4 regions of the Streptomyces rimosus genome follow, and region 3 is predicted to be linked to each of the others. Evidence: riboswitches for the same ligand, from Rfam matches in the RefSeq annotation. Region 3 holds a riboswitch; each other region holds the start of a gene.
What was found. Region 3 has a riboswitch for cobalamin ahead of CP984_RS08845 (CoA-acylating methylmalonate-semialdehyde dehydrogenase). Riboswitches for the same ligand answer to the same signal wherever they lie in the genome.
Positions count from the first base shown of each region.

Region 1 (7,338 bases), 1.1 Mb from region 3:
GACACGAACTGGTTCGTCAAGGACCTGCCGCTGCTGATCGCCTTCGGCGTGCTGGCGGCGTACACCTACAGCTCCGGGCTGCGGGCCCCCGCGCTGATCGCGTTCGTCAAGGACGGGCTGATCTACCTGGTCATCGCCGTCGCGATCATCTACATCCCGATCAAGCTGGGCGGCTTCGACCATATCTTCGCGGTGGCGAAGGACGCCTTCGCGCAGAAGAATCCGGCGACCGGCAAACCGCGCGGGGAACTGGCCAGCGGGCCGAACGCGCAGTGGGCGTACGCGACGCTCGCGCTCGGCTCGGCGCTCGCGCTGTTCATGTACCCGCACTCGATCACGGCGACGCTCTCCTCGCGCAACCGCAACGTGATCCGCCGCAACACCACCATCCTTCCGCTGTACTCCCTGATGCTGGGGCTGCTGGCGCTGCTCGGGTTCATGGCGGTGGCGGCCGGGATCAAGGTGCAGAACGGGCAGCTGGCGATTCCGCAGCTGTTCGAGGACATGTTCCCCGACTGGTTCACGGGCGTGGCGTTCGCCGCGATCGGCATCGGCGCGCTGGTGCCCGCCGCGATCATGTCCATCGCCGCGGCGAACCTTTTCACCCGCAACATCTACAAGGACTTCCTCAAGCCGGGCGCCACACCCGAGCAGGAACACAAGGTCGCCAAGCTGGTGTCGCTGCTGGTGAAGGTCGGTGCGCTGGTCTTCGTGCTGACGATGGACAAGACCGTCGCCATCAACTTCCAGCTGCTGGGCGGCATCTGGATCCTGCAGACCATGCCGGCCCTGGTGGGCGGTCTGTTCACCCGCTGGTTCCACCGGTGGGCGCTGCTGGCCGGCTGGGCGGCGGGCATGATCTACGGCACGCTCGCGGCATACGGGGTGGCCAGCCCCACGCAGAAGCACTTCGGCGGCTCCAGCGCGCAGATCCCCGGCATCGGCGAGATCGGCTACATCGGGCTGACCGCGTTCGTGCTGAACGTCCTGGTCACGGTCGTCCTGACGGTGGTACTGCGCGCGGTCAAGGCCCCCGACGGCGTCGACGAGACGTCCCCGGAGGACTACACGGCGGACGCCGGTGACAAGGGCGTCCAGGTCGAGCTGCCGCCGGCCACGGCGGGGGTTCCGGCGGGGCACTGAGGGGGCCGGAGGAATTGTCAGACCCCCGGTGCACACTGGGCCCATGGACATCACGATCAGGCCCGCGCGGCACGAGGAGTTCGAGGAGATCGGCGAACTCCTCGTGGCGGCCTACGCGGCGGACGGACTGCTGGCCCTCGGGGCCGACGACCCGTATGTGCACGAGCTGCGCAAGGTGGCCGAGCGGGCGGAGCAGGCCGAGGTACTGACGGCTGTCGACGCCGACGGCGCGGTGCTGGGGGCGGTGACCTTCGCCGCCCCCGGCAGCCCGTACGCCGAGATAGCCGGGCCCGACGAGGGCGAGTTCCGGATGCTGGCCGTCGCCCCCGCCGGCCGCGGGCGCGGCATCGGCGAGGCGCTGGTGCGCGCCTGCATGGACCGCGCCCGCTCCCTGGGCCTGAACCGCATGGTGCTCTCCGCCCTGCCGCACATCGAGAACGCCCACCGCGTGTACCAGCGCATCGGTTTCACGCGCATACCGGAGCGGGACTGGGAGCCCTTGCCGGGCATCACGCTGCTGGCGTTCACCTGCGATCTGGGCGAAGCGGTATAGCGCCGGGCCGGGCCCATGCGCCCGGCCCGGCGCGCCCGGTCACGGCATCGGGTTACGGCAGCATCCGCCGCACGAACACATCCGTGACCCCATTCGTGTCCCCCGGGACCAGGTTCGCCGCGTCCGAGTCGAAGGCCGCGGTCAGGCCCGTGGCGTCGGTGGAGACGTTGGAGGACCAGCCCTGGTCGGGTGTGCTGTCGACGGGGCGGTTGACGCGTGTGATGACGCCGGTGCGCATGTCGCGGACGAAGATGTCCGTCGCGTTGTTGGTGTCGTCCCGTACGAGGTCCGGTGCCGAGGACTCGAAGTACAGGCGGCCGTTGTCGGCGGACAGTACGCCCAGGCCGGAGGAGCCGGTCTGCGGCTGCTTGCCGTCGTAGGTGTAGGACATCTGCTCCGTCGTGCCCTTGACGAGGTCCCGTACGAACAGGTCCGCCCGGCCGGTCGGGTGGCCGGGCACCACTTCCCCGTACTGGCTGGAGAAGACCGCGTAGCGGCCGTCGGGGCTGAGCGAGGCGTTCCAGGCGCCGACCGTCTCGCCGGTGGAGGAGAGGCTCCCCACGCCGGTGCGGCCGGTGTCCAGGTCGTGCACATAGAACGGGTAGCTGTGCGGTTTGCGCAGACCGGCCCGCTCGCGGGCGGCGGCGGCCGGGTCCGGGCGCAGGTTGGCGGCCTTGGAGATGAAGCCGACCGTACGGCCGTCGTAGCTGATCACCGGGTTGGCGGAGGGGCCGTTGGCCTGCTCTCCGGTGGCGGTGACGCTCACCCGCTCGACCGTGCCCGTCTTCCGGTCGCGGACGAAGATGTCCTGGGCCTTGTTGGTGTCGCCGGGCACCAGGTCCTCGCGGCTGGAGGCGAACGCCACGTACCGCCCGTTGGCGCTGATCACCGGCATCTGGGAGCCCTGTTTGCCCTGCGGGGGCCGCCCGTCGAGGGTGACGCTCTCGGTGCGTCCGGTCCTGCGGTCGTGCACGAAGATGTCGGTTGCGGCGTTGGTGTCGCCCGGCACGAGGTGGGCGGCGTCGGAGGCGAAGGCGACATACCGGCCGTCGGCGCTGATGGTGGGCGTGGACGACCAGGAGTCGGCCTGGGTGCCGTCGCCCGCGACGTTGACCCGTTCGACGGCGCCGGTGCGCAGGTCCTTCACGAAGATGTCCGACTGCCCGTTGGTGTCGCCGGGCACCAGGTTCGTCGCGTCGGAGGCGAAGACGGCGAACCGGCCATCGGCGCTGATCATCGAGCCGGACGAGCCGCCGTTGCCCTGCGTGCCGTCGGCGGCGACGCTGGCCCGCTCGGTGCCGGACGGCGGCGCGGGCTGCGCGGCGGCCGTCGTGGCGGGCAGCAGCGCGGCGAGCGCGCACACCCCCGTGACGGCGGCGAGTCTTCGTACGGTGCTGCGGGTGGACCTCATGGCGGGTTCCCCTCCTGATGGGTACGTGGATGCGTCGCCGTTGCGTCAGTGCGGGAGCCGGCGGACGAAGACATCGCCCGTCCCGTTCGTGTCGCCGGGCACCAGCCCGTCGTCGCGCGAGTCGAAGACCGCCAGCCGCCCGGAGGCGTCGGGCACCGCGGCATTGGTCCAGGAGGACGACTGGCCGCCGTCCGCGGTGACGTTGATCCGCTCGACCCGCCCGGTGCGCAGGTCGCGGACGAAGGCGTCCACCTGGCCGTTGGTGTCGCCGGGCACCAGGTTGGTCGCCGCCGCGGTGAAGAAGAGCCGCCGGTTGTCCGCGCTGAGCCGCCCGTCGGAGGACCAGCCGTTGCCCTGGGTCCCGTCGTGCGCGCGGGACACCAGCCGGGTGGTGCCCTTGTCCAGGTCGCGGTCGAAGATGTCGTAGGTGCGATTGGTGTCGCCCGGCACCACGTCGTCGGCCACGGAGGTGAAGACCGCGTGCCGGCCGTCGGGGCTGAGCCGCGGGAACGGCGACACGCCGACCACGGCGCCGGTCGAGCCGAGGCTCGCCACGCTCGTCCGCCCGGTGTCCAGGTCGTGGACGTACATGGGGTCCTGCGGCGGCGGGCGGCGGAAGCCGGGCCCGGCGGGGGTGAGATTCGTCGCCTTGGAGGTGAACGCCACCCGGCGGCCGTCGGCGCTGATCGACGGGAAGGCGGAGGGGCCGTCGGCCTGGGCGCCGTCGCTCGCCACACTGACGCGTTGCGTCGTTTTCTTCTGCACATCGTGGACGAAGATGTCCAGGCGCTCGTTGGTGTCGCCGGGCACCAGGTCCGCGCGGTACGAGCCGAAGGCGAGGTGGCGGCCGCTGCCGCTGAGGGCGAAGTTCTGCACCCCGTAGCCGTACGGGGACGTGCCCGCGCCCGCGGTGGGGCTCGTGGTGCGGCCGGTCAGCCGGTCGTGGACGAAGACGTCGCCCTCGCCGTTGGTGTCGCCGGGCACCAGGTTCGACGCCGAGGAGTAGAAGGCCACATACCGCCCGTCGGCACTGATCTCGGGCGACCCCGACAGGGCGTTGCCACGGGTGCCGTCACCGGCGACGCTGACCAGGTCGACCTTTCCCGTCCGTAAATCCTTGACGTGGACGTCCTGTTGGCCGTTGGCGTCGGCGGGTCCCAGATTGGTGGCTTCCGAGGTGAATGCCACGAACCGCCCGTTCGCGCTGAGCGTCGGACCGCCCGAGAAACCGTTTCCCTGCGTCCCGTCGGCGGCGACACTGACCCGTTCGGTCGCCGGGGCCGCCGGCCGCGCGGCAGCGGCCGTCGCGGGCAGCATCCCCGCCACGGCACACGCTCCGGCCAGCAGCCCCACGGTTCTGGCCACGCCACGCGCAGCACCGTTTCTTCGCATGTTCCCCCTCACATCACGTCCCCCACCCGCCCCGCCGGGCGACGGAGCAGACAAGGAGCCAATACGCTTCAGGAGTCCCGGTCAACGCATCAGGGACATTCCGCGCCACCAATACGCCCCCTGCATCAGCCCCTGTCCAGGAGGGCCGTCAGCCCCCGGCCGCAAGGCCCACAACGGCTCCAGGAAGCCTTCGCAGGGGCCCCGCAGAGCCCCTGCGAACGACGTTGGAACGGCTGCCGAATACCACGGCTCGGGACAACCCCGTTACAACGCGACACAAGATATGGGGGTGGGTGCACGAGGCAGCACAAGATGTATGCTCGTGCTCGCTGTCGTCGCAGGGGAATCCGGTGCGAATCCGGAACTGTCCCGCAACGGTGTACGAAGTGCGGCAATCCGCACCCGTGAGTCCGAAGACCTGCCCGCAGTACGCCCGCGCCACCCCCGGCGCGGTCGTCGATACGTCCGGGCCTCGCGGGTTGGGCCGGTGGACGCTGCGCGGTGTGCCCGCGCGCCCCTCGCCGTGCCAGGGGTGCCGCACGCCCGTACGCGGCCGTCGCGCTCCTCCCCCGGCCCCCGCCGAGTGAGGGAGAGCAGCACGTGACCATCGCGCCAACGGAGCCCGCGTCAACCCAGCAGGTCGTGCAGCCCGCGAAGGACACGAAGCCCCGGCAGGACGCCGGCGGCCGGGCCGGGGACGGCCCCGGCACCGCGCTGCTGCGCACGCTGACCGACCTCACCGCCGACCTGGACGCCACCGACCCCGGCAAGATCGCCGCCGCCGCGCTGCGCGGCCGCCACGCCGGCTCCGACGAGGCCGAGCTGCGCTCGCTGGCCATGGAGGCCGCCGCCGGCCTGATCGGCGACGAGCCGCAGTACTCCAAGCTGGCCGCCCGCCTGCTGACCCGCGCCATCGCGGAGGAGGCGGCCGCGGAGGGGGCGACCGCCTTCTCCGCCTCCGTCGCCACCGGCCACCGCGAGGGTCTGATCGCCGACGACACGGCCGAGTTCGTACGGACCCACGCGGCGCGCCTGGACGCGCTGGTCGACCGGGCCCTGGCGGACGGCGCCGACGACCGGTTCGGCTACTTCGGCCTGCGCACCCTGCACTCCCGCTACCTGCTGCGCCACCCGATCTCCCGGCAGGTCATCGAGACCCCGCAGCACTTCCTGCTGCGCGTGGCCTGCGGTCTGGCCGAGGACCACAGCGAGCGGGCCGTGGACGACGTCGCCGAGCTGTACCGGCTGACCAGCACGCTGTCGTACCTGCCGTCCTCCCCCACCCTGTTCAACTCCGGCACCCGGCACCCGCAGATGTCCTCCTGCTACCTGCTGGACTCCCCACTGGACGAGCTGGACTCGATCTACGACCGCTACCACCAGGTCGCACGCCTGTCGAAGCACGCCGGCGGCATCGGCCTGTCGTACTCCCGGGTGCGCGCCCGCGGCTCGCTGATCCGCGGCACCAACGGCCACTCCAACGGCATCGTGCCGTTCCTGCGCACCCTGGACGCCTCGGTCGCGGCCGTGAACCAGGGCGGCCGGCGCAAGGGCGCGGCCTGCGTCTACCTGGAGACCTGGCACGCGGACCTGGAGGAGTTCCTGGAGCTGCGCGACAACACGGGCGAGGACGCCCGGCGCACCCACAATCTGAACATCGCGCACTGGATCCCCGACGAGTTCATGCGCCGCGTCGAGGCGGACGCCGACTGGTCGCTGTTCTCCCCCAGCGACGTGCCGGAGCTGGTGGACCTGTACGGCGACGAGTTCGACACCGCGTACCGCAAGGCGGAGGCCGCGGGCCTGGCCGTCAAGCAGGTCCCGGCGCGCATCCTGTACGCGCGGATGATGCGCACCCTCGCGCAGACCGGCAACGGCTGGATGACCTTCAAGGACGCCGCCAACCGCACCGCCAACCAGACCGCCGAGCCCGGCAAGGTGGTGCACTCCTCGAACCTGTGCACCGAGATCCTGGAGGTCACCGACGACGGCGAGACCGCGGTCTGCAACCTCGGCTCGGTCAACCTCGCCGCCCACCTCGGCAACGAGGCCAACGGCTGGGAGGAGGCGATGGACTGGGAGCGGCTGGACGCCACGGTCCGTACGGCCGTGACCTTCCTGGACCGCGTGGTGGACATCAACTTCTACCCGACCGAGCAGGCCGGCGCCTCCAACTCGCGCTGGCGGCCGGTAGGTCTGGGCCTGATGGGCCTCCAGGACGTCTTCTTCCGGCTGCGGCTCGGCTTCGACTCGCCCGAGGCGCGCGAGCTGTCCACCCGTATCTCCGAGCGGATCATGCTGGCCGCCTACGAGGCGTCCGCCGACCTCGCCGAGCGGCACGGCCCGCACCCGGCCTGGTCCGCGACCCGTACGGCCCGCGGCGTGCTGCACCCCGACCACTACCCGAACGCCGAGCCGCGCTGGGCGGACCGGTGGGCGGCGCTGCGCACCCGTATCGCGGCGACCGGCATGCGCAACTCGCTGCTGCTGGCCATCGCGCCGACCGCGACCATCGCCTCGATCGCGGGCGTGTACGAGTGCATCGAGCCGCAGGTCTCCAACCTGTTCAAGCGCGAGACGCTGAGCGGCGAGTTCCTCCAGGTCAACGCGTACCTGATCGAGGAGCTGAAGGCGCTGGGCCTGTGGGACGAGCGGACCCGTGACGCGCTGCGCGAGGGCAACGGCTCGGTACAGGAGCTGGACTGGATCCCCGCGGAGATCCGCGAGCTGTACCGGACGGCCTGGGAGATCCCGCAGCGCGCGCTGATCGACATGGCGGCGGACCGTACGCCCTACCTCGACCAGAGCCAGTCGCTGAACCTGTTCATGGCGTCGCCGA
Region 1 covers NZ_CP023688.1:3,247,831-3,255,168, forward strand. The annotation lists gene mctP (monocarboxylate uptake permease MctP) at 1-1,143, shown strand, start outside; gene CP984_RS13230 (GNAT family N-acetyltransferase) at 1,187-1,696, shown strand; gene CP984_RS13235 (TolB family protein) at 1,749-3,107, opposite strand; gene CP984_RS13240 (TolB family protein) at 3,153-4,472, opposite strand; cobalamin riboswitch at 4,776-4,939, shown strand; gene CP984_RS13245 (ribonucleoside-diphosphate reductase subunit alpha) at 5,100-7,338, shown strand, end outside.
Region 1: it holds a riboswitch for cobalamin, as region 3 does, so the genes downstream of both, CP984_RS13245 (ribonucleoside-diphosphate reductase subunit alpha) here and CP984_RS08845 (CoA-acylating methylmalonate-semialdehyde dehydrogenase) in region 3, are expected to answer to the same signal.

Region 2 (7,338 bases), 6.4 Mb from region 3:
TCTGGAAAGCCCACTTCCCGTCCCGGCGGATCAGGATGTCGGCATACCGCAACTGCGTGGCCTCCCCCGCGTGCGTCATGGTCGAGTCCGTGAAGACCACGGCCATCGAGGCCGAGAGGAATACGGGCGTCCGGGTGGACTCGAAGGTGATGTCCTCGTTCCCCTCACCCATCACCTGCGTCATCGTCGCGACGAATTGTTCGCGGTCCCACTGCGCCGAGCGCCCGTTGCCGGCCGCATCGTCGCTCACGAGGTTCAGCGGAAACACCGCCATGTCCGCCATACGCTCGACATTCCGCTTCGCGCTCTGCGCGTCGTACTCCGCGAACCAGGCATCCAGGCTCGTACGGTCCTCATCGGTCGGCACGTACCCGGTGTCAGGCAGAAAGGTCACGCGAACTTCTCCTCAGGTCCTCGGTCGCACACCCATCAGGCATGACTGTGCGAAGAAGAAGGTACGCGCCGAGGCGTCACTAGTCAAGCTTGATTAGTTGGAGCGTCGAGGGCCGGTCCGGCGCTCTCGGGTCCCGGTTCCGGTGCTGTCGCCCCGCTCACGGCCCGGCCGGAGGCAGGAGCCTATGAGAGCCCGGTCACCCGATGACGAACGGCAGTTTCGCGGCCAGCTCGCCCAGTTCGGCCTTCTCGGTCTCGGTCGGCGTGCGTCGTCCGGTGCCGATCAGCAGTGCGTCCTTGTCGGAGAACGACGAGGGGAATGTGGTACCGGCGATCTTTTCCAGCATTTCCCGCGTTCGGGCCAGGCCCTCTGTGGGCGGTTCCGCAGCGTTCGGGAGGTGTGCGATCAGGTCGAGGTGGTGCAGCGTCCATTCCAGTACGTACGCGGAAAGGTAGTCACCCGTGGTGAGTACGACGTCTCGGGTACCGACCCTGACCGTGGGGTCCGCGAGTTCGGCGGCGCGGCCGGCAGCAGAGCCCAGGTCGTCCAGGTGGAACTTGAGCAGCCCCGGGTCCTCGTACGCGGCGGCCAGGCGGACGATCAGCGCGTCGAGCGGGTCGTCACCGGTCGGCGGCGTTTCGGCGACCTCCCAGTAGGTCACCGCGTCGCGGGTCGGTTCCGTGTCGGCGGGGGTGACGAGGGTGATCAGGACGTCCTGGGCGTCGATGATCAGATGGCACACCAGGTCCCGTACGAGCCAGCCGGCGCAGCCCGACGGCCGCGCGAAGTCCTCGTCCGAAAGCTCGGCGACCGCGGTGCGCAGCGCTGTCCAAGAACGTGAGAAGAGATCCACGGCCGCAAGCTAGCAGCGCCCGGCACCGGCCGCGACCGGATTTCGTCCGCCCGGGCCGTGCAAGGTGGGGCGGTGGTGGCGGGAGTGTGCGTGTGGATGCAGTTGAGCTCGGCTCCGTCGGGGCGGAGCCGAGCTCAACAGTGATTCGCCGGGCACAACAGCGGCTTACTGCGTTCAGGTGCGCTTCTTATTCGCCTTGCGCTCCTTGGCCGCTGCCCGGCGGGCCTCTTCCTGCTCCCACAATGCCTTGAACTCCAGCGTGCGTTCATCGAGTTCGAGCGGCTCGTCCTCTTCTTTCCACAGCCCCTGATCCTTCAACTGCTGGGTGTGGACCTCCACGGGAGGCTGGGGGTCGAAATCGCTGGGCCGCGGGCCCTCCGGGCCGCTGGGGCCGATCCTGACCAGCCGCTCCACCCGCGTAATACGGAACCGGCGCCCATCGACGCTCAGACCGTTGCTCCGCTTCTCGTCCAGCGCATCGGCCGCTCGCGCGTACTCCGCCCGCTCCTCTTCCGACAGCCTCATATTGAACGGCGCCATCACCCGGAGCCATGCGGCCAGCCCGTCCCTGGCGCCTTGCGGAGTGGAATCCGAAGCCCCCGGATTCTGCGCCCTCCACTGCCCGTCCACCCGTTCCGAGGTCATGAACACTGCCGGCAGCAGCACACCGCCCGGGTATTTCTCGGCGGCGCGCAGGGCGTCGATGCGTACCTCCGCGGGCGTATTGGGAGAACCCCCGACGAAGTGAACGAGATCGAGTTTCAGAAGGCCGTCGGACAGGCCGGTACTGACGTAAGGATCAACAACGAATCCCTTGGTGCGGGACGGCACGCGCAGCGCCTCGCCGACCTCCGCGGGGTCGGGGTCGGAGGGGCGGGGCGGTTCGGGTCCGCTGCGGCCCATGCGGATGAATTTCGACGCCCGTACGATACGGAATCGCTCACCACGGACACAGATCTCGTCAACGACCTCCCGGTCCATGCGCAACGCCGCCGCCATCCACACCTTCTGCGCCGCCGCGTCACCGGATTCGTCGGCCTGTTTGGCCCGCAGGCGGAAGTGCGACCCCAGGGAGTCCCTGGCGCCCTGCGGTTCGCTGGCGCCGTACTCGGACAGTTCCCAGCCGCCGGTATCGCGCTCCTTCGCGTGGAAGAACTCCGCCAGCCCCACCCCCAGAAGTTCCGGGTAGCGCTCGCGCGCCTGCCACGCCTCCAGGTCCGCCAGGGCGGCGATGGGCCCGTCCTGCGGGGCCACCCGGAAGGTGAGGTAGCCGGGCACCCTGTCCTCGTAACCGTTCATGCACCGAATGTGCCGGAAGCGGTGGCGGCTCCGCCGGAAAACCGGAGAAACAACCCTGTCGCGCATGGTGAGCGTGCAGGTGTGTGATATGGGCACAAAGGAGTTCGGGGCGATGGGCCGCAGCGTTCGGCCCGGAAGCCGGGTGGCACAGGGAGGCAGGGAGGTCGCGCAGGGATCGGGGGCTCTCACCGCGACGGGCTGCGTGGGCACCAGCTCAGATAGACGGGCCCCACCCGGAGCCCGCCAATCGGGCAACTCGGGTCGAGCGGCGCCCCTTCGGCGCGCCCCCTGAGGTTCGTACCGTACGGATGGGCCCGTCGCGCCTCGCACCGCAAGCGATACGCCCCGCCGCTCGAAGCCCCGCCTCTCGAAGCGCAGCCACTCGAAGCACGGTCCCCCGAAGCGCGCCCCCACACCACTCCCCCGCGCCCCTCCCCGCATCACCCCACCAAGAACACCCCCACAATCCCCACACCAATTCCGTTGACCCCTCAACCGTTCAGCGGACCGGGCCCCCTCGCCGAATACCCCGCAGCCCCGAGATAGTTCACTGCGAAATCACCATTGGTCCATATCAATGCCCCGGCGTACAGCCCGAATTAGCCCCGGAGCACCGGTCATGGCATGATCACCCAGCTCCCATTCCGCACATCCGCACTTCTTCGCAACCGTCCCATTGTTGTGAGGCGCCGTTTTCGGAGGCGACTTCGCCACGGCGTGCCCCACCCCACATTCTCTAGGGCTCACCTTGCGTACGATCACCAAGCAGGCGCTCATACCTGCCCTGACCGTCATCTCCCTGCTGGCCTCCGGCTGTTCGTCGGGCAGTGGCGCCGGTACCGACGCCGGCACCGGCGAGTCCGTCGAACCCGGCGCCGGGGCGACCGCCGCCCAGGCCGCCGAGGGCCATGACGCCGCCGACGTCACTGCCGGCAAGGGCGGCAGCGGCGGACAGCGGCTGGCCGTCGGTGCGGCTCCCTCGTCGTCCGGCCCTGCCGGTGCGGCGGCCGTGGCCCGCCCGTCCGGTGACGGACGCCCGCAGTACAAGTCCGCGGTACGGGTCGCCTCGTACGACCGCCGCAGCGGCCGCGCGGTCGTCGTCAGCCCGGCGAAGCACCTCCCGAGCCCCTCCCCCTCGGGCTCCGCATCCACCGCCCCCTCCCCCACTCCCTCCGCCTCCGCTCCCGCGAAGAACTCGGCCGTGGCCGTCGGCGACGTCATCGCGAGCGCGCCCGCTCCCGGCGCCCCCAGCGGTGTCCTGGCCAAGGTCACCGCCGTACGGGGCACGACGGCGAAGGGCACCGAGGTCAACACCGCGCCGGCCACGCTCGACGCGCTGCTGGGCAAGGGCAAGGCCGACGGGAAGGTGCCCGTCGATCCGGCTGCCGTCTCGGTCGAGCCGCTGGTCAAGGGGGTGAAGGTTTCCTGGGCGAAGAACGGCGAGCGCCGCTTCGGGCCGCACGGCGCCTCGCTGCCCCTCGGCAGTCTGCGCCTGGACGTCGGCGCTTCGGTCGCCACCGCGGAGGACGCCCCGGCGAGCGCCGCGGCCTCGGTCGCCGGCTTCGTGCAGCTGTCGCCCAAGGTGGAGTTCACTTACGACGGCAGCCGCGGGCACGCCACGCCCTCCCCCGCACCCGCCAACCACACGGCACCCGGAGGCGCGTTCATCGGGCTGTCCGGTGACTGGTCCTCCCAGTGGCGCTTCAAGGGCCAGGCCGCCGCCTCCACCGCGAGCGGCAAGCCGATGCGGGTGCCGTTCGCCAAGCTCCACGCCGATCCGGTCATCCAGGTCGGCCCGGTCCCGGTCGTCGTCAATCTTGACCTCACGTGCTACCTCGCGGTCGAGGCGGACGGCCGGGTCAGCGTCGACATCAAGCAGGACCTCAAGGGCGACTTCCGGGTCGGCGGCAGCTACTCCTGGGCCGGGGGCTGGAAGCCCGTCAGCGAATCCGGCATGCACTCCACCCCGGTACAGGCGGCTGTGACGGCGTCGGGCCAGGCGAAGGCCACGCTCGGTACCGAGGCGAGCGTCGGCCTGTACGGTGCGGTCGGTGTGAGCGCCGATCTCGCTCCGTATCTGCGCGGCGAGGCCAGTGCCGCGGCCATCGGTTCCTCCGACGGAAAGGGTTCGGTCACGGCCGACTGGAAGGCTTTCGGAGGGCTGGATCTGAGCGGCTCACTCCAGGCCCAGCTGACGATCTTCGGCACTCCGCTCTTCCAGAAACGCATTCCGCTGGGCACCCTGCACCGCGAATGGAAGCTCGCGTCCGGCCGGTTCTCCTCCGCCACGTCGCAGCCGCCTGCCGGCTGAGCCCTCCGCCACATAGCGCCAAAACCGAAACCGAGGCCGTGCGGACCCGGTTCCCCAGCGCCAAAGCCGAAGCCGTACGGACCCGGTCCCCACCGGGTCCGTACGGCTTCGACGTTCCCCCGTCTCATAGCCCGTCCCGCCATATGAACAGGGCTGTCCGCTCGGGCCCCGCTCGATCTACTGTGTCCGGTGCAGCTGGTTCGCCCTGCCCGCCAGGCAGACGCGTCGTAAGAGGGAACCCGGTGGGAATCCGGGACTGCCCCGCAGCGGTGAGCGGGAACGACCGCCGTCATACGCACTGGATCCGGGCCGCGGATCCGGGAAGCGACGGCCAGTAGGTGCCCGCCGGGAGAGCCCGGCAGGCGTGCCCGCGAGTCCGAAGACCTGCCCGTTGCCCGCGCGCGTCCATGCGTGCGCGGTCTTCCCGGAGACCTCGAGGGCGGGTTGGGAGCGTTCCGGACATGGTCCGGAACCGTACATGTCAGGCGGGCAGAAGCGTCGGCGCACGCTTCGCGGCTCGTCCGACGCGTCGTTCCTTCGCGTTCTCGTCCCGTTTCCGGGACGTACTCAAGAACACTTCCGCGAAGGAGAGTTCCGTGACAGCGAAGCCCGCAGCCGCGGCAGCACGGGCCACCGTGTACGGCTACCCCCGCCAGGGTCAGCACCGGGAACTGAAGAAGGCCATCGAGGGCTACTGGAAGGGCCGCGTCACCGCGGACGCCCTGATGGAGACCGCGCGGGGCCTGCGCCGTGCGAACTGGCGGCAGCTGGTGGACGCCGGTGTGCACGAGGTGCCGACCGGTGACTTCTCGTACTACGACCACGTCCTGGACACCAGCGTCATGGTCGGTGCTGTCCCGGACCGGCACCGCGCCGCCGTCGAGGCCGACGCCCTGGACGGCTACTTCGCGATGGCGCGCGGCACGCAGGACGTGGCGCCGCTGGAGATGACGAAGTGGTTCGACACCAATTACCACTACCTGGTGCCCGAACTGGGGCCCGACACGGTCTTCGCCGCGGACTCCGCCAAGCAGGTCGGCGAGCTGAAAGAAGCGCTCGCCCCCGGGCACACACCGCGTCCGGTGCTCGTCGGCCCGGTCACCTACCTCCTGCTGGCCAAGCCCGCCCCCGGAGTCGCCGCCGACTTCGAACCGCTGACCCTGCTCGATCGGCTGCTGCCGGTGTACGCCGAGGTCCTGGGCGATCTGCGCGCGGCCGGGGCCGAGTGGGTGCAGCTGGACGAGCCCGCCCTCGTCCAGGACCGCACCCCGGCCGAGCTGAACGCCGCCGAGCGCGCCTACCGCGACCTCGGCGCCCTCACCGACCGTCCGAAGCTGCTGGTCGCCTCGTACTTCGACCAGCTCGGTGAGGCCCTGCCGGTCCTGGCCAAGGCTCCCGTCGACGGTCTGGCGCTGGACTTCACCGAGGCCGCCGCCGGCAACCTGGACGCGCTCGCCGCCGCGGGCGGCCTGCCCGGCAAGCGCCTGGTCGCCGGTGTCGTCAACGGCCGCAACATCTGGATCAACGACTACGAGAAGTCGCTGGCCACGCTCGGCACCCTGCTGGGGCTGGCCGACCGGGTCGACGTGGCCGCCTCCTGCTCCCTGCTGCACGTGCCGCTCGACGCCGCCGTCGAGCGCGACATCGACCCGCAGATCCTGCGCTGGCTCGCGTTCGCCAGGCAGAAGACTGCCGAGATCGCCACGCTCGCCCGCGGCCTGGCGCAGGGCACCCACACGATCGCAGCCGAACTGGCCGCCAACCGCGCGGACCTGGCGTCCCGCGCCGGTTCCGCGATCACCCACGACCCCGCCGTACGCGCCCGCTCCGCCGCCGTCACCGACGCGGACGGCCGCCGCTCGGCACCGTACGCGAAGCGCGCCGCCGCCCAGCGGGCCCACCTGGGCCTGCCCCTGCTGCCGACCACCACCATCGGCTCCTTCCCGCAGACCGGCGAACTGCGCGCCGCCCGCGCCGACCTGCGGGCCGGACGCATCGATACCGCCGGCTACGAGGAGCGCATCAGGAACGAGATCCGCGAGGTCATCGCCTTCCAGGAGAAGGCGGGCATCGACGTCCTGGTGCACGGCGAGCCCGAACGCAACGACATGGTGCAGTACTTCGCGGAGCAGCTGACCGGCTACCTCGCCACGCAGCACGGCTGGGTCCAGTCGTACGGCACGCGGTATGTGCGTCCGCCGGTCCTGGCCGGTGACATCTCGCGGCCCGAGCCGATGACGGTGCGCTGGACGACGTACGCCCAGTCCTGCACCGACCGGCCCGTCAAGGGAATGCTGACCGGCCCGGTCACCATGCTCGCCTGGTCCTTCGTACGCGACGACCAGCCGCTCGGCGACACCGCCCGCCAGGTGGCGCTGGCCCTGCGCGACGAGGTCGCCGATCTCGAAGCGGCGGGCACCTCGGTCATCCAGGTGGACGAGCCCGCCCTGCGCGAGACGCTGCCGCTGCGCGCCGCAGGTC
Region 2 covers NZ_CP023688.1:8,539,097-8,546,434, reverse strand. The annotation lists gene CP984_RS37455 (DUF4440 domain-containing protein) at 1-394, opposite strand, end outside; gene CP984_RS37450 (maleylpyruvate isomerase N-terminal domain-containing protein) at 591-1,247, opposite strand; gene CP984_RS37445 (DUF5954 family protein) at 1,422-2,546, opposite strand; gene CP984_RS37440 (hypothetical protein) at 3,295-4,857, shown strand; cobalamin riboswitch at 5,037-5,263, shown strand; gene metE (5-methyltetrahydropteroyltriglutamate--homocysteine S-methyltransferase) at 5,454-7,338, shown strand, end outside.
Region 2: it holds a riboswitch for cobalamin, as region 3 does, so the genes downstream of both, metE (5-methyltetrahydropteroyltriglutamate--homocysteine S-methyltransferase) here and CP984_RS08845 (CoA-acylating methylmalonate-semialdehyde dehydrogenase) in region 3, are expected to answer to the same signal.

Region 3 (7,338 bases):
CGGGGGCTGCAGATCATCGGGGCCGGGGACTACAACAGCCGGCTGTTCCCCCGGGCGATCGAGCTGGCCCGGTGGCTGCCGTTGGAGCGGCTGGTGACCCACCGCTTCCCGCTGGAGCGGCACGAGGAGGCGTTCGCGGCCCTCGCCGCGGCGCCCGGGTCCCCGTACTCGGCGCTCAAGGTGGTGCTCGTACCGGAGTGACCGCGGTGCGCGGCCCTTTCGGCCGGTGGAACACCTGCCGGCCGGAAGGGCCGTCGCGGCGTTCCCGGCCGGCGGGCCGTCAGGAGAAGTCGACGGCTGCCAGCACCGGGCCGGCGACGAGGAGTCCGTACTGGATCCAGATGGTGGTGCGCCGGGCGCGGTGGCCCGGGGCGTCGGGGATGCAGAACGAGGCCAGGCCCGCGACCGGGGAGAGCATCAGCGCCACCTGAGCCGCGCCCGCCAGCGGCCCGCTCGCCCCGTCGCCGCTGTACGCCTGGTGGAGGACGATGATCGCGAACAGCACCCACGCGACGGCGAGCAGCGGGAAGCCGAGGACGGCGAACACCCGCAGGGCCGCCTTGGAGGGCGCGAACGGGTCGCTCTCCGGCAGACCGGTGGGGGCGGAGGCTGGTGCGGGTGAGGTCGAAGGGGCTGGTGTGCTCATGATCGCCAGTCTTCCCGCGGCGGGAGGGGGCGGCATCGGTGCGGGTACTCAGAGGGGCGGTGGGCGCGTACTCAGCCGCCCCCGTGCCCGGCCCCCATACGAGTGGCCGAAAGCGTATGGGTAGAGTCCGCCCCTGCCGCGAAAGATCCACCAGGGGGACGCGAGATGAGCACGGTGTGGCTGTACGACCCGAGCCTGCGGGGCGGGCGCTGGGAAGCGCCGCCGGACGGGCGGGTGTTCCGCGAGATCCGGACGACGGTCGGCCAGGCAGCGCCGTACGACCGCAAGGCCGCGCGGACCGTCGCGTACGTCGAGCGGCAGCTGCCGTCCGGAGGCCATGACGCCTACCGCACGGCGCGCAAGGACGGTGTGCGCTCTTTCGCCCTGTGGGAGTCGCCGTATCGGGAGCGGCTGCTGGCACGCGTGGTCACGCGGGCCGCCGCCAAGGGGCAGCCCACGTCCTACGAGGTGCAGGACGCGGACGGCGCGTCCCTGGCGGTCGTCACGCGGACACCCGCCCGGAGCGACGGCGCGGGCCGGACCCGCTGGACGGTGCAGCAGACCGGCCGGGTACCCGCCGTCGGCCTCAAGGGGCGGCTCTTCTGGTGGTGGGTGTGGTGGCTGATCCTGCCCGTGCAGGTGCTCATCGCGGTCGGCAGCCTGGTGTCCGGCAGTGGTGACGGTGCCCGGATGCCGCGCCGTATCCGGTGGTACGCCGGCGGGCGGCGGACCCCGGTCCTGGACTGGGCGAGCGGCGTGGAGGACTTCGAGCTGGACGTACCGGCCGAGGGGTGGGACCCCCGGGTGACCGCCGCCCTCGTCGCCCTGCTGACCAGCCACGCCGGCCTTCTCGGCACGGCGTGGGACGAGGCGGAGCGGTAACGCCGCACTTGCGCGGGGCGCTCGGCCGGTGAACGCTGCAAATCTCCGCCCCCTGAGCGCCTGGTGTCGCCAACCAGCCCCCGCAGCAGAGTTCCGCCCCTCTCTCCTCCCTTCTGCCAAGGTTGCGAAGCCCCGCCACCCCGTACGGCCACTAAGGTGTGCCGCGCGGCAGCGACGGAGGGGGCACCGTGAGCAAGATCTACGCCGGGGCGCGGCTGCGCCGGCTGCGGGAGGAGCGCGGGCTCAGCCAGGCCGCGCTGGCCCGCGTACTGGCCATCTCGCCCAGCTATCTGAACCAGATGGAGCACGACTCGCGGCCGCTGACCGTGCCCGTACTGCTGCGGCTGACCGAGGCGTTCGGGGTGGACCCGGGGTTCTTCGCCGAGCGGGACGCCAGCCGGGTGCTGGCGGACCTGCGCGAGGCGCTGGCCGACGAGCTGGCCGCCGCCCGGGTCTCCCCCGCCGAGCTGTCCGAACTCGCCTCGCGGCAGCCCGCCGTGGCCTCCGTCCTGCTGGGTCTGGGGCGGCGCAACCGGGCGCTGACCGAACGGCTGGCGGAGGTGGCGGAGGGGCGGGACGGGGGTGCCGACCCGGCCGCGCCGCTGTCGCCGCACGAGGAGATTCGCGAGTTCTTCTACCGGCGGCAGAACTATCTCCACGAGGCGGACACCGCAGCCGAGGCGCTCGCGGCCGAACTGGGCATCCGACCCGGCGAGGTGGGACGCGCGCTGGCCGCCCGGCTCACCGAACGGCACGGCGTACGCCTCGTCGACACCCCCGACGGGCCGCTGCACCACTACGACCCGACCGCCCGGGTGCTGCGCCTGTCGGCGGGGCTGCGCCCCGGCCAGCGGGCCTTCCGCATGGCCACCCAGCTGGCGCTGCTGGAGGCCGGTGACGAGCTGTCGCGGCCCGCCTCGGAGGACTTCGAGGAGGGCTCGGCGACCTGGTCACTGGCCCGGATCGGCGTGGCCAACTACTTCGCGGCGGCGCTGGTGCTGCCGTACGGGCCGTTCCACGCCGCGGCCGAGGAGCTGCGGTACGACATCGAGCGGCTGACCGACCGCTTCGGCCTCGGCTACGAGACGGTGTGCCACCGGCTGAGCACCTTGCAGCGGCCGCGCCGGCGCGGGGTGCCGTTCTCGTTCGTGCGGGTCGACCGGGCGGGCAACATGTCCAAGCGGCAGTCCGCGACCGGCTTCCACTTCTCGCGGGCGGGCGGTACATGCCCGCTGTGGAACGTCTACGAGGCGTTCACCGCGCCCAGCCGCATCCATGTGCAGATCGCGGCGATGCCGGACGGCCGCCGCTACCTGTGGACGGCGCGTACGGTCACCCGGCATCGCGGCGGCTGGGGCGATCCGGGCAAGACCTTCGCCATCGGCCTGGGCTGCGAGATCCGGCACGCGTCGCGGCTCGTCTACTCCGACGGGCTGGACCTGGACAACGCCGCGGCGGCCACGCCGATCGGCATGGGCTGCCGGGTCTGCGAACGGCTGGAGTGCCCGCAGCGGTCCGTGCCGCCGCTCGGCCGGGCGCTGGCCATCGACGAGAACCGCAGCACGTTCGTGCCGTATCCGGTGCGGGAGGAGTGAGGCCGGCGGCCGGTCGCTCTGGACTTACTAGGACGTCCAACTATATGTTCGTGAGCACGGCCCGCGGTGCAGGGAAGCCGGTGCGAAACCGGCGCGGTCCCGCCACTGTGACCGGGGAGTGCGCTGCCGAGCAGGACGCCACTGACGCGAACGCGTCGGGAAGGCGGGCGGCGCGCGGTGATCCGGAAGCCAGGATACCGGCCGCGGGTGTTGTTCCGTGTTGTCCACGAGGATGGAGCAGACACGCATGGCACCGGTGCGTACCCACGGCCCAGGTGATCCGGCCCGGCCCGCGGCGCCGCCCGCGGACTGACGGTTCCACGCCTTTCGCGTCCCACGGCCCCGCCGCGTGCCGCGCGCCATCCGCGCCGCCCGCGCGCCCGGCCGTGCCATCCCCGGGTCTCACCTGACGAGAGCAGGCTCCCATGGTCCGAGAACTGACCCATTTCATCGGCGGCAAGCACACACCGGGAACATCGGGTGCTTTCGGCGATGTGTACGACCCCAACACCGGCACCGTGCAGGCCCGCGTCCCGCTCGCGGACCGGGCCGAAACGACGGCCGCGATCGCCGACGCGGCGGCGGCCCAGCCGGAGTGGGGCGAGTGGAACCCGCAACGGCGCGCCCGGGTGCTGCTCGATTTCCTGCGCCTGGTCGAGGGCGAGCGGGAGTCGCTGGCCCGGCTGCTGTCGAGCGAGCACGGCAAGACGATTCCGGACGCGCACGGTGACCTCCAGCGCGGGCTGGAGGTGGTGGAGTTCGCCGCGGGCATTCCGCACCTGCTCAAGGGCGAGTTCACCGACAACGCCGGGACCGGCATCGACGTGCACTCGCTGCGCCGCCCCATCGGCGTGGTCGCCGGGATCACCCCGTTCAACTTCCCCGCGATGATCCCGCTGTGGAAGGCTGCCCCGGCCCTCGCCTGCGGCAACGCGTTCGTGCTCAAGCCGTCCGAGCGGGCGCCGTCGGTGCCGCTGCGGCTCGCCGAACTGTTCCTGGAGGCGGGGCTGCCGCCGGGCGTCCTGAACGTCGTGCACGGTGGCAAGGAACCGGTGGACACGCTGCTGGAGGACCCGCGCGTCGAGGCGCTGGGCTTCGTCGGCTCGACGCCCGTCGCCGCGCGCATCTACGCGACCGCCGCGGCGCACGGCAAACGCGCCCAGTGCTTCGGCGGCGCCAAGAACCACCTGATCGTGATGCCGGACGCCGACCTCGACCAGGCGGTGGACGCGCTGGTCGGCGCCGGGTACGGGTCGGCGGGCGAGCGCTGCATGGCGGTCTCGGTCGCCGTACCGGTGGGCGAGGAGACGGCCGAGGCGCTGGTGGCGCGGCTCAAGGAGCGGATCGGCGCGCTGCGCATCGGCCGCAGCGACGACCCGCACGCCGACTTCGGGCCGCTGGTCGGCCGGGACGCGCTGGACCGGGTGCGCGCGTATGTCGATCTGGGCGTCACGGAGGGCGCCGAACTGGTCGTGGACGGGCGGGACTTCACGCTGCCCGGCCATGAGGACGGCTTCTTCGCGGGCGCCTCGCTCTTCGACCGGGTCACCCCGGACATGCGCATCTACCAGGAGGAGATCTTCGGCCCGGTGCTGTCGGTGGTACGGGCGGCGGACTACGAGGAGGCGCTGCGGCTGCCCACGGAGCACCCGTACGGCAACGGCGTGGCGATCTTCACCCGGGACGGGGACACCGCACGGGACTTCAGCCGGCGGGTGAACACCGGCATGGTCGGCGTCAACGTGCCGATCCCGGTGCCGGTCGCGTACCACACCTTCGGCGGCTGGAAGCGGTCCGGCTTCGGCGACCTGAACCAGCACGGCCCGGACGCGATCCGCTTCTACACCCGCACCAAGACCGTCACCTCGCGCTGGCCCTCCGGGGTCAAGGAAGGCGCGAGCTTCACCATCCCGACGATGGGCTGAGCGCGATGAGCGTCATGACCACCGCCACCACGGCCGCCTCCCTCACCCCGGACCAGCTCGCCATCGTGGAGACGACGCTGGACTTCGCGCAGGAGCACATCGCGCCGCACGCCGTGGCCTGGGACCAGGACAAGCACTTTCCCGTGGACGTGCTGCGCAGGGCCGCCGCGCTGGGGCTCGGCGGGATCTACGTACGGGAGCGGTCCGGCGGCTCCGCGCTGAGCCGGGCGGACGGCGTGCTGGTCTTCGAGGTGCTGGCCACCGCCTGCCCGTCCATCGCGGGCTACCTGTCCATCCACAACATGGTCGCCTGGATGATCGACCGGTACGGCGACGAGGCGCAGCGCGCCCGTTGGCTGCCCGGCCTGTGCTCGATGGCGGATCTGGGCAGCTACTGCCTGACCGAGCCGGGCGCCGGGTCCGACGCGGCGGCGCTGCGCACCCGCGCGGTGCGCGACGGCGACGACTACGTGCTCACCGGCGTCAAGCAGTTCATCTCCGGTGCCGGGACCTCGCGGGTGTACGTGGTGATGGCCCGTACCGGCGAGGACGGTCCCGGCGGCATCTCCGCGTTCATCGTCGAGCGGGACGATCCGGGACTGTCGTTCGGCCCGAACGAGAAGAAGATGGGCTGGAACGCGCAGCCCACCCGGCAGGTGATCCTCGATGAAGTGCGCGTACCCGCCGATCGGCGGCTCGGCGCGGAGGGCGACGGTTTCCGCATCGCGATGAGCGGCCTGAACGGCGGCCGGCTCGGCATCGCCGCCTGCTCCCTCGGCGGCGGGCAGAGCGCCCTGCACGCGGCGCAGGCGTACCTCGCGGACCGGGAGGCGTTCGGCGGACGGCTGCTGGACGCGCAGGCGCTGCAGTTCCGTCTCGCCGACATGGCGACGGAGCTGGCCGCCGCCCGCGCGCTGGTACGGCAGGCGGCCGAGGCGCTGGACCGGGGCGATCCGCAGGCACCGCAGCTGTGCGCGATGGCCAAGCGGTTCGCCACCGACACGGGCTACTCCGTCGCCGACCGCGGGCTGCAGCTGCACGGCGGCTACGGCTACCTGAGTGAATACGGCATGGAGAAGATCGTCCGCGATCTTCGTGTCCATCAGATCCTGGAAGGGACGAACGAGATCATGCGCCTGATCGTGGCCCGCGGGCTGACCGGAGCGGGGGCCGGCGGCAGCAGCCGCACCAAGGCCGGGACGGGGGCCGGCCGATGAGCGACGGCTCCGTACTGCTGCGGACGGAGGGGCGCGCGGCGTACCTCACCCTCAACCGCCCCAAGGCCCTCAACGCCCTCGACCACACCATGGTGCGCCGGATCGGCGCGGCGCTGGCCGGGTGGGAGCACGACCCGGCGGTGGAGACCGTGGTGATCGACGGCGCGGGTGAGCGCGGGCTGTGCGCGGGCGGCGACATCCGCGCCATCCACGAGGACGCGCGGTCCGGCGGCGGCGCGGCGTCCGCCGCGTTCTGGCGCGACGAGTACCGGCTCAACGCCCGTATCGCCCGCTACCCCAAGCCGTACGTCGCCGTCATGGACGGCATCGTGATGGGCGGCGGCGTCGGCGTCTCGGCGCACGGCAGCGTGCGGATCGTCACCGAGCGGTCCAAGGTCGCCATGCCCGAGACCGGCATCGGCTTCGTACCGGACGTCGGCGGTACGTACCTGCTGGCGCTCGCGCCCGGCGAACTGGGCACCCATCTGGCGCTGACCGGCGCGCCGGTCGGGGCCGGTGACGCGCTGCTGTGCGGGCTCGCCGACCACTTCGTCCCGTCGGAGGGGGTGGGACGGCTGGTGGCGGACCTCGCCACCGCCCCGGTGCCCGAGGTGCTGCCCCGCTACGTACGGGACGCGCCGGGCGGCGAACTGGCGGCCCACCGGGAGTGGATCGACCACTGCTACACGGCCGGCACCGTCGAGGAGATCGTGGACCGGCTGCTCGGCAGCGGCGTCCCGGAGGCCAAGGAGGCCGCCGAGACGATCCTCGCCAAGTCCCCCACCTCGCTGAAGGTGACCCTGGCCGCGCTGCGCCGGGCCCGCGATCTGGGGCCGCTGGAACGCGTCCTGGACCAGGAGTACCGCGTCTCGTGCGCGGCGCTGTCCGCGCCGGACCTGGTCGAGGGCATCCGCGCCCAGGTGATCGACAAGGACCGTGCGCCGCGCTGGTCCCCCGCCACCCTCGCCGAGGTCACGGACGAGGACGTGGCCCGGTTCTTCGCGCCGCTCGGCGACGACGAGCTGGGGCTCGCCGACGGTGCCGGTACGCAGGAGGTGCCGTGGTGAGCGCGT
Region 3 covers NZ_CP023688.1:2,145,144-2,152,481, forward strand. The annotation lists gene CP984_RS08825 (zinc-dependent alcohol dehydrogenase) at 1-201, shown strand, start outside; gene CP984_RS08830 (hypothetical protein) at 281-646, opposite strand; gene CP984_RS08835 (hypothetical protein) at 812-1,528, shown strand; gene CP984_RS08840 (short-chain fatty acyl-CoA regulator family protein) at 1,717-3,123, shown strand; cobalamin riboswitch at 3,171-3,343, shown strand; gene CP984_RS08845 (CoA-acylating methylmalonate-semialdehyde dehydrogenase) at 3,549-5,048, shown strand; gene CP984_RS08850 (acyl-CoA dehydrogenase family protein) at 5,063-6,265, shown strand; gene CP984_RS08855 (enoyl-CoA hydratase/isomerase family protein) at 6,262-7,332, shown strand; gene mmsB (3-hydroxyisobutyrate dehydrogenase) at 7,329-7,338, shown strand, end outside.

Region 4 (7,338 bases), 5.1 Mb from region 3:
GTTCGGTGACGAGGGTGGAGACGGCGGTGGCGTGCGCGGCGTGGGTGTGCACGACGGCGCGGGCGCCGGTGGCGCGGTAGACGGCCAGGTGCATGGGCAGCTCGCTGGTGGGCCGGAGCGTGCCGCGGGCGGGGCGCCCGTCGAGGCCGACCGCGGTGAGGTCGCCGGGCCCGAGCCGGTCGTAGGGGACGCCGCTGGGCGTGACCAGGACGAGGTCGCCGACGCGTACGGAGACGTTGCCGGAGGTGCCGACGACCAGCCCGTCGGCGACCGTGCGGCGGGCGGTGGCGACCAGCTCGTCCCAGGCGCGGTCGATGGCTTCCCGGTCCGTCATGCGTAGGCCCTCCGGTGTGCTGTGCGGGCGCGTCCCCGCCGGGGTGCGCGGGGGTGGTGCGCGGGTGGCTGCGGACACCGTACGGGCCGGGCGCGTGGCCGTGGGGCGGACCCCCGCCTTCCGGTATCCGCCATGTCGGACCGGTGACACCTCGGTGGGGATTGACCGAGCATCGACCGCCTTGTACGGATCACTCGGTACTCTTCCGGAGATTTGTCATGGACGTAGCCATGCCCGTACGCCATGACGCCCGTACGCCGTCATGCCGTACACCGCCACGCCCGCACGTAGCCATGCCCGCACGCAGCAGTTCCCGTACGTCGTCGTCCTGGGGAGATTCCGGGAGGGAACCATGGCCCGTGACCACGATCACCAGCCCGGCCCGCGGCCCGCGGCGGGCGCCCCGCAGCACCCGCGCCAGCCGCGTGCCAGACGCCGCCTCACCGCCGCCACGCTCGCCCTCGGCGCGCTGACCGCGGTCCTGTACACCGCCGTACCCGCACCGCCCGCCGAGGCCGCGGGCAAGCCGCTCGGCCACGACATCTCCTCCCACCAGGGCGCCGTCGACTGGCGGGACGTACGGGCGAAGGGCGGCCGCTTCGTCTACGTCAAGGCCACGGAGTCGAACTGGTACCGCAACCCGCACTTCTCGGGGCAGTACCGCGGCGCGCGCAAGGCCGGTCTGCTGCGCGGCGCCTACCATTTCGGCGTGCCGAACGCGTCCTCCGGCGCCGCGCAGGCCCGGCACTTCCTGCGCCACAGCGGCGGGTGGAGGCCGGACGGCCGGACGCTGCCGCCGGCCCTCGACATCGAGCACAACCCGTACAACTCGGGGCGGGCGTGCTTCGGCATGAGCCGCGCGGCGCTGGTCCGGTGGATCCGCGGGTTCAGCAACGAGGTGCTGCGGCAGACCGGGCGGCGGCCGGTGATCTACACGACGGCGCGGTGGTGGAACGGCTGCACCGGCGGCAGCCGGGCGTTCGCCGCCACCCACCCGCTGTGGCTGGCGAACTGGCACAGCACGCCCGGCAAGCTGCCGGCCGGCTGGGCGTACCCGAGTTTCTGGCAGTACGCGAACCACGGCGCGCTGCCGGGCGACCAGAACAAGTGGAACGGCACGGCCGCGCAGCTCCGGCGCTTCGCCCGGGGCTGAGCCGGGAGACCGGGCGCGGGACGTCATGGGGCCTGGGCATATGCCCCACGGGGTCCGGTACGCCCGGGACACGCGGGGCTCCCGTGCCGATACGTACGGGGCCCGCGTGACGCCTCGGACGCCTCCGCGCTACCCCTGCGGGGGCGTCACCGCGGCGCCCGGCCCAGTTCACCTTCCGTTCACCCGTCGTCCGTACGGTCCCGAGCGTTACTGACCATCGAACTGATTGCCTGGGTGAATGGAACACATCACGCTTCTCATCGGGATCGTGATCGTCACGGCCTTGGTGTTCGACTTTACGAACGGCTTCCACGACACGGCCAACGCCATGGCCACCACCATTTCCACCGGGGCGCTCAAGCCCAAGGCAGCGGTGGCGATGTCGGCGGCCCTCAACCTGCTCGGCGCGTTCCTGTCCGTGGAGGTCGCCAAGACCATCTCCGGCGGCATCATCGACGAGACCGCCGGCATCAGACCAGAAGTGATCTTCGCCGGACTGGTCGGCGCCATCATCTGGAACCTCGTCACCTGGCTCGCCGGGCTCCCCTCCAGCTCCTCGCACGCCCTCTTCGGCGGTCTGATCGGCGCGACCCTGGTGTCCGTCGGCGCGAGCGGCGTGCACGGCGGCGCCGTGGTCATGAAGGTCCTCATCCCGGCCGTCGCCGCGCCGATCGTGGCCGGCCTGGCCTCGATGGCCGCGACCCGGCTGACGTACCGGCTGGCCCGCAACCGCGCCGAGGAGGACACCGCCAAGGGCTACCGCGCCGGGCAGATCGCCTCCGCCGCGCTGGTCTCCCTCGCTCACGGCACCAACGACGCCCAGAAGACGATGGGTGTGATCACCCTGGCGCTGATCACCGGCGGCGTCGTGGCGCCGCACGCCGACCCGCCGCTGTGGGTCATCGCCTCGGCCGGTCTGGCCATCGCGCTCGGCACGTACCTGGGCGGCTGGCGGATCATCCGCACGATGGGCAAGGGCATCACCGACATTCAGCCGCCGCAGGGCTTCGCCGCCCAGACCGGCGCCGCGGCCACCATCCTGGCCTCCTCCCACCTCGGCTTCGCGCTCTCCACCACCCAGGTCTGCTCCGGCTCCGTCATGGGCTCCGGGCTGGGCCGCAAGGGCGGCGTGGTGCGCTGGTCCACGGCGGGCCGGATGGTCGTCGCCTGGGGCCTGACGCTGCCGGCCGCCGGCCTGGTCGCGGCGGGCGCCGCGCTGCTGGCGGACCAGGGCGACTGGGGCATCGCGGCCGTCGCGGTCCTCGCACTCGCCGTCTGCGGGGCGATCTGGGCGGCCTCCCGGCGCAAGCCGGTGGACCACACCAACGTCAACGAGGGACCGGCCGCGGAGCCCGCGGGCGTCGTCACCGCCGCCCTGCAGGCCGTCTCGCCGCCGCCCGCCGGCCCGGTCGGGCCCGTCCCCGCGGCGGCCGAGGCTGTCGAGGCTACGATCCCGGCGCCCGCGATGGCCGACGCGCCGCTCGCCGACCCGGTCGGCGCGGCCCCGGTGATCGCCGACCCGGTGACCGCCGATCCGGTGGCCGCCCACCCGCACGAGACGCACCGGACCAAGCGCCGCGCCAAGGCCGGCTCGGCCGCCGGCTGACCCCGCCGTACGCCTCCCCGGCTTCCACGAAGGAACGAGAACGCAATGAGCATCGACTGGGCAGCGCTCGGCCAGGTCTTCGGCGTCACGCTGGTCGTGACGGTCGGCATCGTGGGCCTGTTCACCCTCGGCATCGTCGGTACGTCCCGCAAGCCGCGCCAGGAGGGCGAGGCGGTGGCCGCCGGCGGGGCGGCGCGGACCGGTGCGTACGCCTGCTTCGCGCTGTGCGCGGCGGCCGTGGCGTACGGCATTTACCTGATCGTCGCCGCCTGACCGGCACCGGCACGGCGCCCCGGGGCGTCCGGTGGCCGCGGCACCCGCCGCGGCCACCGGGCACCCCGTCGCCGTATGCCGGGCCCGGGGCCCGGGGCGCTGTGGCCTTGGACACAGCCGTGAGCGGGCCCCGCGCCGCAGGTCAAGCGCGAGTTGACGGGCTTCGCGGAGCGTGGTGGACTGCCGGAGCCAATCGGCGACAGATGAGGAAGTCCGGTGAGAATCCGGCGCGGTCCCGCCACTGTCACCGGGGAGCGCTCCTCCATCAAGGGCCACGGTCCGCGTCCGGGACGCGGGTTCCGTACGGACTGGAAGGCCGGGGGAAGCGCCGATCCGGGGAGCCAGGAGACTCTCGTCGCCGTACCCGTCGAACCAGGGCGCGGACCCTGAGTGAGGACCTACCGCCATGCCCGGCCGCAGTTCGAGACCTGCTGGACGTACCCCGCTGCCCCTCCGAGGCGCGACGGCGGTCTGATCCGATGCGTGCCGAACACGCCGGCTACGCGTGCGGCGCGGCCCTGGGTTTCCTCGGCGACCTGGTCGTGGGCGATCCCCGGCGCGGCCACCCGGTGGCCGCCTTCGGGCGGGCCGCGGCGGCCGTGGAGCGCCGCCTGTGGCGCGACGACCGCGGGCGCGGGGCCCTGCACACCGCACTGTGCGCGGGCGGAACCGCCGCCGGTGCCGCGCTCCTCACCCGTGCCGTACGCCGCTCCCCCGCCGCCTCCGTGGCGCTGACCGCCGCCGCCACCTGGTCCGTCCTGGGCGGCACCTCGCTGGGCCGCGAGGCGCGGGCCGTCGGCGGGGCGCTCGCCGTGGGCGACCTCGACGTGGCGCGCGAGCGCCTGCCGCACCTGTGCGGGCGCGACCCGCAGGCCCTGGACGGACAGCAGATGGCGCGCGCGGTGGTCGAGTCCGTCGCCGAGAACACCTCGGACGCGGTGGTCGGCGCCCTGGTGTGGGGCGCGGTCGCGGGCGTCCCGGGGCTGCTGGCGTTCCGTGCCGTCAACACGCTGGACGCGATGGTGGGCCACAAATCACCGCGCTACCGCCGCTTCGGGTGGGCCTCGGCCCGCCTCGACGACGTGGCCGGATTCCCCGGCTCCCGGCTGACCGCCGCGCTGGCGGTCCTGGCCGGCCCCGACCGGCGGGGCGCGTGGCGCGCCTGGCAGCAGGACGGCGCATCGCACCCGAGCCCCAACGCGGGCCCGGTGGAGGCCGCGTTCGCGGGCGCGCTGGGCGTACGGCTGGGCGGCACCCTGGCGTACGGCGGCCGGGTCGAGCACCGGCCGGTGCTCAACGGCGGCACCGGGCGCCCCGTCGCGGTGGCGGACATCGACCGGGCCGTACGGCTGTCGCGCCGGGTGAGCGCGCTGGCCCTGGCGGCCACGGTCACGGGCCGTCTGGCGGCCGGTGCGGTACGCCGGTCCCGTACGGCCGGGAGGTCCAAGTGAGCAGCAGCAACGTACGGACGGCGAGGAGTGCCAGGTGAACGGTTCGAGTGGGGCGCCGCTGGGCGGCGGGCTGCTGGTGGCCGGCACCACGTCCGACGCGGGCAAGAGCGTGGTGACGGCGGGCATCTGCCGCTGGCTGGCCCGCAAGGGCGTCAAGGTGGCGCCCTTCAAGGCGCAGAACATGTCGCTGAACTCGTTCGTGACGCGCGAGGGCGCGGAGATCGGGCGGGCGCAGGCCATGCAGGCCGCGGCGGCGCGCGTCGAGCCGAGCGCGCTGATGAACCCCGTACTGCTCAAGCCGGGCAGTGACCGCAGCAGCCAGGTCGTGCTGATGGGCAAGCCGGTGGGCGAGCTGAGCGCGCGCGGCTACCACGCGGGGCGCCAGGAACGGCTGCTCGGTACGGTCACGGACTGCCTCCAGGAGCTGCGCCGTACGCATGACGCGGTGATCTGCGAGGGCGCCGGCAGCCCCGCGGAGATCAACCTGCGGCGCACCGACATCGTGAACATGGGCATCGCGCGCGCCGCCCGCATTCCGGTCGTGGTGGTCGGCGACATCGACCGGGGCGGCGTGTTCGCCTCGTTCTTCGGCACCACGGCGCTGCTGTCCCGGGAGGACCAGGCGCTGGTCGCGGGCTATCTCGTCAACAAGTTCCGCGGCGATGTGACGCTGCTGGAACCCGGCCTGGAGATGCTGAGGGGGCTGAGCGGGCGGCCCACTCTCGGGGTGCTGCCGTTCGCGCACGGCCTCGGCATCGACGAGGAGGACGGCCTGAGGGTGTCGCTGCGCGGCGCGGTCCGCGAGAGCGTCGTCGCGCCGCCGCACGGCGCGGACGTGCTGCGCGTCGCCGTGGCCGCCGTACCGCTGATGTCGAACTTCACCGACGTGGACGCGCTGGCCGCCGAACCGGGCGTCGTGGTGCGCTTCGTGGACCGCCCCGAGGAGCTGGCCGACGCCGACCTGGTGGTGCTGCCCGGCACCCGCGGCACCGTGCGCGCCCTCCAGTGGCTGCGCGAGCGCGGCATCGCGGACGCGGTGCGGCGACGGGCCGCGGAGGGCCGCCCGGTGCTCGGCATCTGCGGCGGCTTCCAGATGCTGGGCGAGCGCATCGAGGACGAGGTCGAGTCGAAGGCCGGGACCGTGGACGGGCTGGGGCTGCTGCCCGTACGCGTACGGTTCGCGGCTCAGAAGACGCTGGCCCGGCCGACCGGCGAGGCGCTGGGCGAGCCGGTCGAGGGGTACGAGATCCACCACGGCGTGGCGGAGGTCGACGGCGGGGAGCCGTTCCTGGAAGGCTGCCGGTCCGGGGCCGTCTGGGGCACCCACTGGCACGGCTCCCTGGAGAGCGACGGTTTCCGGCGGGCGTTCCTGCGGCGGGTGGCCGCCGACGCGGGCCGCGCGTTCGTCCCGGCGCCGGACACCAGCTTCGCCGCGCTGCGCGAGGAGCAGCTCGACAAGCTGGGCGACCTGATCGAGGAGCACGCGGACACGGACGCGCTGCTGCGGCTCATCGAGGACGGGGTCCCGGCCGGGCTGCCGTTCGTACCGCCGGGGGCGCCGCCGATACCGCCGCCGTCCCCCGCCCCGGCCGCTCCCGCACCGCCCGCACATCGCACGTCCCTCGAAGGGGGTACTCCTTAATGGCATCGGTCCCTTACCCGTTCACCGCGGTCGTCGGCATGTCCGACATGCGGCTGAGCCTGCTGCTCAACGCCATCTCGCCGGCCATCGGCGGGGTGCTGGTCCGCGGCGAGAAGGGCACCGCGAAGTCCACGATCGTGCGTGGCCTGACGGCGCTGATGCCGGACGTCCCGGTGGTCACCGGCTGCCGGTTCTCCTGCGACCCCACCGCGCCGGACCCCGCGTGCCCGGACGGCCCCCACGAGGCGGGCGGCTCCGAGGAGCGCCCGGCCCGCATGGTGGAGCTGCCGGTCGGCGCGTCCGAGGACCGCCTCGTCGGCGCGCTGGACATCGAACGGGCCCTGTCGGAGGGCGTGAAGGCGTTCGAGCCGGGCCTGCTGGCGGACGCGCACCGCGGCATCCTGTACGTGGACGAGGTCAACCTCCTCCACGACCACCTCGTGGACCTGCTGCTGGACGCCGCCGCCATGGGCGCCTCGTACGTGGAACGCGAAGGCGTCTCCGTACGGCACGCCGCGCGCTTCCTGCTCGTCGGCACCATGAACCCAGAAGAAGGCGAACTGCGCCCGCAGTTGCTCGACCGCTTCGGCCTGACCGTGGAGGTCGCCGCGTCCCGCGAGCCGGACCAGCGGGTCGAGGTCGTACGGCGCCGCCTGGACTACGACGCGGACCCGGAGGGCTTCGCCGCGCGCTGGGCCGCCGAGGAGGGCGAGCTGCGGGAGCGGATCGCCGCCGCGCGGGCACTGCTGCCGGATGTCGTCCTGGGGGACGCGGTGCTGCGGCAAATCGCCGCCGTCTGCGCCGGGTTCGAGGTGGACGGTATGCGCGCGGACATCGTGATGGCGCGCACCGCCGGCGCGCTGGCGGCCTGGGCGGGCC
Region 4 covers NZ_CP023688.1:7,252,292-7,259,629, reverse strand. The annotation lists gene CP984_RS31670 (class II aldolase/adducin family protein) at 1-334, opposite strand, end outside; gene CP984_RS31665 (lysozyme) at 687-1,487, shown strand; gene CP984_RS31660 (inorganic phosphate transporter) at 1,726-3,093, shown strand; gene CP984_RS31655 (hypothetical protein) at 3,139-3,366, shown strand; cobalamin riboswitch at 3,572-3,718, shown strand; gene CP984_RS31650 (cobalamin biosynthesis protein) at 3,846-4,817, shown strand; gene CP984_RS31645 (cobyric acid synthase) at 4,876-6,459, shown strand; gene CP984_RS31640 (putative cobaltochelatase) at 6,459-7,338, shown strand, end outside.
Region 4: it holds a riboswitch for cobalamin, as region 3 does, so the genes downstream of both, CP984_RS31650 (cobalamin biosynthesis protein) here and CP984_RS08845 (CoA-acylating methylmalonate-semialdehyde dehydrogenase) in region 3, are expected to answer to the same signal.